Regions from separate parts of the Shinella yambaruensis genome, predicted to be linked through region 3. Evidence: predicted binding sites of a transcription regulator. Region 3 holds the regulator's gene; each other region holds the start of a gene.
What was found. Region 3 encodes LexA, which represses DNA repair genes until DNA is damaged. Its sites were predicted from a motif close to TGTTCNNNNTGTGTTCNG; they were not measured.
Positions count from the first base shown of each region.

Region 1: the regulator LexA is predicted to act here: its motif matches at 907-924, upstream of WMC41_RS31010 (ATP-dependent helicase).
Region 2: the regulator LexA is predicted to act here: its motif matches at 1,038-1,055, upstream of WMC41_RS07120 (DNA polymerase IV).
Region 4: the regulator LexA is predicted to act here: its motif matches at 1,389-1,406, upstream of WMC41_RS12265 (ATP-dependent helicase).

Region 1 covers NZ_CP150642.1:302,817-305,016, forward strand. Annotated here, with positions in the region: gene WMC41_RS31010 (ATP-dependent helicase) at 1-844, opposite strand, end outside; gene WMC41_RS31015 (hypothetical protein) at 1,120-1,473, shown strand; gene WMC41_RS31020 (GlxA family transcriptional regulator) at 1,725-2,200, opposite strand, start outside.
Region 2 covers NZ_CP150638.1:1,450,685-1,452,884, forward strand. Annotated here, with positions in the region: gene WMC41_RS07120 (DNA polymerase IV) at 1-1,033, opposite strand, end outside; gene WMC41_RS07125 (DUF3572 domain-containing protein) at 1,157-1,456, opposite strand; gene WMC41_RS07130 (response regulator) at 1,598-1,969, shown strand; gene WMC41_RS07135 (PleD family two-component system response regulator) at 1,986-2,200, shown strand, end outside.
Region 3 covers NZ_CP150638.1:1,754,721-1,756,920, forward strand. Annotated here, with positions in the region: gene WMC41_RS08705 (ComEC/Rec2 family competence protein) at 1-475, shown strand, start outside; gene lexA (transcriptional repressor LexA) at 466-1,185, opposite strand; gene WMC41_RS08715 (molybdopterin molybdotransferase MoeA) at 1,284-2,200, opposite strand, start outside.
Region 4 covers NZ_CP150638.1:2,472,423-2,474,622, reverse strand. Annotated here, with positions in the region: gene WMC41_RS12265 (ATP-dependent helicase) at 1-1,347, opposite strand, end outside; gene WMC41_RS12260 (carboxymuconolactone decarboxylase family protein) at 1,450-1,863, opposite strand; gene WMC41_RS12255 (cyclase family protein) at 1,914-2,200, opposite strand, start outside.

The DNA of each region.
Region 1 (2,200 bases), on a different replicon from region 3:
TGGTTGCCGCGCGGAAGGAATAGATCGACTGAGCGTCGTCGCCGACGACAGTCAGGCCGCGGCCGCCCGGAGCCAGCGACATGAGGATCGAAGCCTGCAGCCGATTGGTGTCCTGGTATTCGTCGACGAGGATGTGGTCAAAACGGTTGCCGACATCCTCGGCCAGCTCCGGTTCGGAAACCATCTGAGCCCAGTAGAGCAACAAGTCGTCGTAATCCATGACGTTCTGCGCCTGCTTGGCCTCAACGTACGCGGCGAAAAGCTGCTTCAGTTCGTCTTCCCATTCCAGCACCCATGGATAGGACGATTTCAGGATCTCCTTGATCGCGACCTGCGAATTGACCACGCGCGAATAGATCGCGATGCAGGTGCTCTTCGTCGGAAAACGGGTCTGCTTTGACGAGAAGCCCAGCTCGTGGCGAACGAGGTTCATCAGGTCCGCGGAATCCTCGCGGTCGTGAATGGTGAAATCCACGCTGAGGCCGATCTGCTCGGCGTACATCCGCAGGAGCCGCGCACCAATGCCGTGAAACGTCCCGGCCCAGGCGAGCGCGTCGGTCATGATGGCGGCATTTTCACCGAGTACCTGCCGGCAAATGCGCTGCACGCGGCGCGCCATCTCGGATGCGGCGCGGCGGGAAAAGGTCATCAGCAGGATACGGCGCGGATCGGCGCCGTTGACGATCAGGTGCGCGACGCGATGGGCCAAGGTGTTCGTTTTGCCGCTTCCCGCGCCGGCGATGATCAGCAGCGGCCCGCCGATCCTGCCGTCCGGCAGGCCGACGCCATGCTCGACGGCTTCGCGCTGCCGGTCGTTCAGCTTTTCCAGATATGTAACAGCCATTTGTCCGTCGCTCGATCAGCAGATAGCACCGTCCGGAGCCAATCGCGGGAAGGGCGCGAAGCCGGAACATAGAATGAACATAACAGGATGGGATGCCAATGGAAACCCGTCCCGGCAGAGCCGCTTGCCACCCCTGACGGGCCTGACGGATCGAAGAACGCCTTGTGTTCCACCACGCCCGGCATGGCTGGATCGGTAAACAGATTTCATGGTAATTTGCTGGCGTGAAGGCGAGGGATACGGCGCTCGCCTCAACCGACTCCAAGAAGGTGTTGATGAAGCGACATGCTCCTGAAGAAGCGCCCATTCGGGACGACCCAAACTTCACGCACCTGCACCGCGCCTGCCTGTTGTGGGTCTATTACCTTCGCGCGGAAAGCGAGGTGAAGAAGCAGGCTTTTCTGTACGAAGCCGCGAAACATCTCATGCGGGTGCAGCCCTGCGGTGATGAAGGCGAGCTGGTCTATGTCCAGGTGTGGGACGCTATACGGCGCCGCGAGATGGCCAGCGCCCATGTCGAGACAAAGGTCGGCTACAACTATGTTCAGGCGAAAGACGACGGTAGCTTCAGCCATGCGAAGGTGCTTACTTATAAGCAGGGCGGCGAAGATGATAGAATTATCAGATAGTTAGTTCCGTAATGAAACTTATGCGACACAGTCAATAAGGTATTGTTTTAAAACAGAAAAATCACAGGTATTGTTGATGTGGTCTATCCGGCAGTCTGGTCCAAAAGCGCTGGGCCGTTGAACCTTGAGGCCATCCTTTACATCGAGCGTTCGTTGAGCCGCTCGACGTGATGACGGGCGATCGGGTGCTGCTGCGCTGTACATAGCTGAGATCCTCGATCGTGATCGATCTTTGACGATCGCCATCGTGTCTACGAATGCGCTGGTCCTAGTTCCAGTGATCGAGGCGCCCGCGATTTCATGCGAAGGGCGTTGGGTGTTGTCCCAAAGTTTGCGCGAAACCTCCGGCAAAAATGCGAACTGCTCGCGAAGCCGACATCAAGGGCAATCTCGATCAGTGATTTGGACGTTCGCTCGATGAGTAGCATGGCCTGTTTCAAGCGGATTTTCTCGTATGCCGCCGCTGGAGAAATGCCAGTTTTGTCATGGAAAATGCGTTCGAGCTGACGGCGTGAAAGGCCAACGCTCAACGCTATCTCGCCGATGCCGATCCGCTCGTCGAGATTTTGCTCCATGCAAAGCAGCGCGGCCTTGATACGCTCATCGAAATGCACCGGAAGCGAGATCGGTGCACGGCTCTGGACTTCGCTGCCGTCTCGCCGGCGCTCTAGTTGAAGAATCTCAAGGGCATTTTTCTCCGCACTCTCCCCCACATGCCTTCGAACCA
Region 2 (2,200 bases), 300 kb from region 3:
GGTCTTCCAGCTTGCGGTTGCGCGTGCGGCCCTTGAAATCGGCGGTCTTCAGCTTGAGCACGACCGTATGGCCGGCAATGCCGGATTTGCGCAGGCGCGTGGCCACCTTCTCGCTGAGGCGGCGCAGATGCGTCACCAGCTCGTCATAGCCCGCGATATCGTCGAAGAAGGTGGTTTCGGCCGACACGCTCTTGGCCGGGTCGTTCGGGTGCACCTCCCGGTCGTCCTGCCCGCGGGAGAGGTTGAAGAGCCGCTTGCCCATCACGCCGTAGCGACGCATCAGGTCGGTTTCCTCCATGGTCTGCAACTGGCCGACGGTGCGGATGCCGTCGCGCTCCAGCGTCTCGGCGAAGGCCTTGCCGACGCCCCAGATGAGGCGCACCGGCTTTTCGCGCAGGAAGTCGAGCGCCTCGGCCACGCCGATGACGGAAAAGCCGCGCGGCTTGTTGAGGTCCGAGGCGACCTTGGCGAGGAACTTGCAATAGGAAAGGCCGATCGAGATCGTGATGCCGACCTCCTTCTCCACGCGCTGGGCGAAGCGGGCGAGCACCCGGGCGGGCGGGTCGTGGTGCAGGCGTTCGGTGCCCTTGAGCTCCAGAAAGGCCTCGTCGATGGAAAGCGGCTGCACCAGCGGCGTCAGGTCCTGCATCATCGCGCGCACCTGCCGGCCCACGGCGACGTATTTCTCCATGTTCGGTCTGATGACGACGGCGTTCGGGCAGGCCTCCAGCGCCTTGAACATCGGCATGGCCGAGCGCACGCCATGGATCCGCGCGACATAGCAGGCGGTGGAGACGACGCCGCGCTTGCCGCCGCCGACGATGACGGGCTTGTCGGCAAGCTCCGGATTGTCCCGCTTTTCGATCGCGGCGTAGAAGGCGTCGCAGTCGATATGGGCGAGCGTCAGGCCGTAGAGCTCGTCATGATAGACGAGGCGGGGGCTGCCGCAGGCACGGCAGCGGCGCAGATTGGCCGGCTGCCCGGCAAGGCAGTCGCGGCAGAAGCCCGGAAAACGCGAGTCGGCGATGCTCATCGTATGGAACAAATATTGAACATCGCGACATTACTGCTTAAATTCACGAGTCTCAATAGTCGCCGGAGGTGAATGCATGACGACGCACAGGCAAGCGCGTGGCGACCCCGGCGAAGCGCCCGCTCAGAAATCCTCGCCGCCATATGGGCCGGAGAGGATGGCGTGGGCATGCACGACCGCCTCCGGCGTGACGCCCGTCGCCGCGCTGAAGGCGAGAAGCGTCGGCTCGTGGTCCATCAGGAAGCCGACGAGACCGGCGAGGAAGCCGGGATCGTTGATGGCATTGCGCACTTCGGAAGGGGCAACGCCGGTGAGCGCGAGGAAGCGCGACAGCAGCTCCGGTTCGCCGGCAAGCCAGCCGAGGATGGCGACGGCGGTTGCCTCCGCCTCGGCCACCGCGGGTGTATCTTTTTGGCTTTTCATCGTTTTCCCTCGGGAAATTTACCTTTTAATCAACCAAGTCACGCTAACGTTGATGCGGACAGGCTGGGTGATTTCGGCTCTGCCGCAACGTATCGATCTCCCAAAAGGTTGCAAGGCCGGTGAGAGGAACAGGGACGCACGATGCCCAAGCAGGTGATGATTGTCGAGGACAACGAGCTCAACATGAAGCTCTTCCGGGACCTCATCGAGGCGTCCGGCTATACGACCATCCAGACCCGTAATGGCATGGAAGCCCTTGATCTTGCCCGGAAATATCGCCCGGACCTGATCCTGATGGACATCCAGCTTCCGGAGGTCTCGGGCCTTGAGGTCACCAAGTGGCTGAAGGAGGACGACGAGCTCCATGTCATCCCGGTGATCGCTGTCACGGCCTTTGCGATGAAGGGCGACGAGGAGCGCATCCGCCAGGGCGGCTGCGAGGCCTATGTCTCCAAGCCGATCTCCGTTCCGAAATTCATCGAAACGATCAAAACCTATCTCGGCGACGCTTGAGGCGGAGGTCAGGGGCATGACAGCACGCATTCTCGTCGTCGACGACATTCCGGCCAATGTGAAGCTGCTCGAGGCACGGCTGCTGGCGGAATATTTCGACGTGCTGACGGCCGGGAATGGCTACGACGCGCTGGCCATGTGCGAGCGCACCCAGGTCGACCTCATCCTGCTCGACATCATGATGCCCGGCATCGACGGTTTCGAGGTCTGCGAGCGGCTGAAGGCCAATCC
Region 3 (2,200 bases):
CGAGGACGCGGGCGAGCCCTCCGGTGCAACCGGAGACCGGAAACGGCCCCGGCGCAAGGCCGACCGGCAAAAGGCGAGGGACGCCATGGCCGCGGCTTTCACGGCGGCGAGAGAGGGCGACAATTTCGTTTGCGAGGCAAAGGCATTCTGCGCCGCCGTCTCGCCGAGCGGCTGGCGGATCGTCACCCTGGACGACGTCGCCTTCCTGGGCACGGCCTGCGACGCCGCCGATCTCGTCGTCGTTCCCTTTGCCCTCCGGCTGGAGGTCTGCCGTTCGGGCGCCCGCCTGGTGACGGCGCGTCATCTGAGGCGAACCGGCGCCCTTGAGATCCGGCCGGATCCTGAAGGCGCATCCGGCGCTCTCTCCGGGGCCGATATCACGCCGGCCGTCGAAAGCCTAAACCGGCCGTGGTCCCGCCATCGCACCTATGACTGGCGCACCGGCACCTTCGATCTTCCGAAGGATCAGTTGTAGCGGCGGATGAGGCCGACCAGCTTGCCCTGGATCTTCACGCGGTCCGGCCCGAAGATACGGGTCTCGTAGGCGGGATTTGCCGCTTCGAGCGCGATGGACGCGCCCTTGCGGCGGAAGCGCTTCAAGGTCGCCTCCTCGTCGTCGACAAGCGCCACGATGATTTCACCGGGATTGGCGCTGCTGGCATTGCGGATGATGACCGTGTCGCCGTCGAGAATGCCGGCCTCGATCATCGAGTCGCCCTTGACCTCCAGCGCATAGTGCTCGCCGTTGCCGATCATCTCGGCCGGCACGGTGATGTCATGCGTGTTGTTCTGGATGGCGGAGATCGGCACGCCGGCGGCGATGCGGCCCATGACCGGTACGGAGACGGAAGACGGGATCTCCGCGATCGGCGTGCGCTGCGGCGGGGCGGCGGCCGGGGCCTGCTTGCCGCGGCTGCCCTCGATGACCGCCGGCGAAAAGCCGCGGCGCGGCTGCAGGCTCTGGGTATAGGCCTCGGGAAGCTTGATCACCTCCAGCGCGCGGGCCCGGTTGGGCAGGCGCCGGATGAAGCCGCGCTCCTCCAGCGCCGTGATGAGGCGGTGGATGCCGGACTTGGAGGCGAGATCCAGCGCATCCTTCATCTCGTCAAAGGAGGGGGGAATGCCGGACTCCTTCATCCGTTCATGAATGAACAGGAGAAGTTCCTGTTGTTTGCGCGTGAGCATGGCCCCTCCACCGAGAATCGTGTGAAACAAATCCAGAACAGACACTATCTGTTCCATATGTGTTCCGCAAGGGGTTGCTGAAACAATAATAGTACTGTTCAGGCGGCAGGTTCGCGCAGGAGAAGAACCGCGCAGGGCGTGCCCGCCGGGGCCGCCGGGGCGTGGGGCGGGCGCACGAGCAGGCCTTCGGAGACGGCGAACGCCTTCATCATCGAGGAATCCTGCTTGTCGAGGGGCGTGACGAGCAGTTCGCCGGCGGGGCCGCGGGCGATGCGCGCGCGGACATAGTCCTGCCGGTGGTCGTTCTCCCTGAGCGGCACGGCGGCGACGGCCGGACGTTGCCGGTCTTTCGCCGGCAGGCGGGCGAGGCGGCGCACGAGGGGGGCGAGGAAGAGATGCGAGCAGACGAGGCTCGAAACGGGATTGCCGGGCAGGCCCACCACCTGGACCGCGCCGAGCCGGCCGACCATCAGGGGTTTTCCCGGGCGCATGGCGATGCGCCAGAAATCGAGTTCCATGCCCGCCTCGCCGAGCACGGGCTGCACGAGGTCGAAATCCCCGACGGAGGCGCCGCCGAGCGTGACGAGCACGTCGATATCCTGCGTCAGCGCGTGGCGCACGGCCTCCAGCAGCGCCTGCCTGTCGTCGCGAACGATGCCGAGGTCGATCACCTCGGCGCCGGCCTCCCGGGCGAGGGCGGCGACGCCGTAGGTGTTGGAGGCGATGATCTGGCTGGCGCCGGGCGGCGTGCCGGGCGGGACGAGCTCGTCGCCGGTGGCGAGCAGGGCGATGCGGGGGCGGGCATAGACCGGCAAGACGGGGTGGTTCATCGCCGCCGCCACGGTCAGCCGGCCGGCATCGAGCACGTCGCCGGACTTCAGGACGACCTCGCCCTCGGAGAAATCCTGGCCGCGGGGACGGATGTGGCGGCCCTTCGGGGTGAGGAAGGTTGTGCGGATGCGGCCGTCTTCCAGCACCTCGGCATCTTCCTGCAGCAGAACGGTATCGGCGAAGG
Region 4 (2,200 bases), 720 kb from region 3:
GCTGACCAGGCGGAAATAGGCGAGCGCGTCGCGGATCTCCAGCCGCTCGTAGAAGCGCGGGCCGCCGATGACGCGGTAGTTGAGGCCGAGCGTGACGAAACGGTCTTCGAATTCGCGCATCTGGAAGGAGGCGCGCACGAGGATCGCCATGTCGTTTAGCTTGTGCTCCTTGCGCTGGAGCTGCTCGATCTCCTCGCCGACGGCGCGGGCCTCTTCCTCCGAATCCCAGGCGGCGTGCACGACGACCTTGTCGTCGTCGGGATCGCGCCGGTCGGTGAAGAGCGTCTTGCCGAGGCGATCCTCGTTGTGGGCGATGAGATGGCCGGCGGCGCCGAGGATATGGGCGGTGGAGCGGTAGTTGCGCTCCAGCTTGATCACCTTCGCGCCCGGGAAATCCTTCTCGAAGCGCAGGATGTTGTCCACCTCCGCGCCGCGCCAGCCGTAGATCGACTGGTCGTCGTCGCCGACGCAGCACACGTTCTGCGGCGTGCCCTTCGGCCGCTGGGCGAGCAGGCGCAGCCACATGTACTGCGCGGTGTTGGTGTCCTGGTACTCGTCGACAAGGATGTAGCGGAATTTCTGGTGGTATTCGGCCAACACATCCGGATTGGCGCGGAACAGGCGGATCGGGTGCAGCAGGAGGTCGCCAAAGTCGCAGGCGTTCAGCGTCTTCAGGCGGTTCTGGTAGGCGACGTAGAGTTCGCGGCCCTTGCCGTTGGCGAAGGCACGCGCGTCGCCCTCGGGGATCTGCGCCGGATCGAGGCCCTTGTTCTTCCAGGTGTCGATCATGCCGGCGAACTGTTTTGCCGGCCAGCGCTTGTCGTCGATGCCTTCCGCCTGGATGATCTGCTTGATCAGCCGCACCACGTCGTCGGTGTCGAGGATCGAGAAATCCGACCTGAGGCCGACGAGTTCGGCATGGCGGCGCAGCAGCTTGACGCCGATCGAGTGGAAGGTGCCGAGCCAGGGCATGCCCTCGACGGCGCCGCCGACGAGGAGGCCGATGCGCTCCTTCATCTCGCGTGCCGCCTTGTTGGTGAAGGTCACGGCCAGCATCTGGCTGGGAAAGGCCCGGCCGGTGGCGAGGATATGGGCGATGCGGGTGGTGAGCACGCGCGTCTTGCCGGTGCCGGCGCCGGCGAGCACCAGCACGGGGCCGTCGAGCGTTTCCACGGCCTCGCGCTGCTCGGGGTTGAGGCCGGAGAGATAATCCGGCGCCCGGTGCGCATCGCGCGCCGCCATGGCGCGCGCGGCGATGCCGCCCGTCGGCTTGGCCGGTGCCGCGGGCTTGCCGGCGAGCTGCGGGTCCTCGTCGAAGAAGGGAATGTCGTCGTAACCGCTGATCATGCGGCTCAATGTAGTGATTCGGTCCCGAAAGGCCAGTTTTCCGTTCTGCTTTTATTCCGCGGGGAAGAAGATTGGCCGGAAGATTGTGGAAAGCGGCGGCTGTCAGGGCTTTCGGCGGTCGGCGTCGAAGACGTCGTCCACGGGCACCTGCAGGGCGGTGGCGAGCTGGTTCGTCTTGCCGGCGAGCGAGACGATGGACAGCAGTTCGGCATATTGCCCGTCCGTCATGCCCTTGGCTTTCGCGGCGGCGGTGTGGGAATGGACGCAGTAGCTGCAGCCGTTCGTCACCGAGACGGCGATGTAGAGCATTTCCTTGACCAGCGGATCGAGCGTCGAGGGCGTCGCCATGACGGCCTTCACCTCCGCCCAGGTGCGCTCCAGCAGCGCCGGGTCGAAGGCGAGGTAGCGCCACATATTGTTGACGAAGTCCGATTTGCGGGTGGCGCGGATATCGTCGAACACCGCCTTGACGCGCGGGTCGGCTTCCAGATCGTCGGCGGGCTTGACGGTGCTCATGGTTCCTCCGGGGGAATTGGCCGGCGGCGGAACCGCCGGCCGGATGGGGATCAGGCCAGCGCGATGACGCGGGTCGGGCCGCCCGTGCCGCCGCGCACCTTGGGCGCGCCGACGATGAGGGTCGCGCCCCTGGCCGGAAGCTCTCCCAGATTGGCGGCCGCCTCAAGCCCCCAGTGGCCCGAGGCGAGCCAGGAATAGTGCGTCGCGAAATCCGGCGAGATGCCGTAGTCGAGCGAGAGCGTATCGACGGCGATGCCGACCGCGCTCGAATTTTCCGCGAGATACTGCACCGCTTCGACATGGAAGCCGGGGAAGTGCATCTTGCCCTCGCCATCGG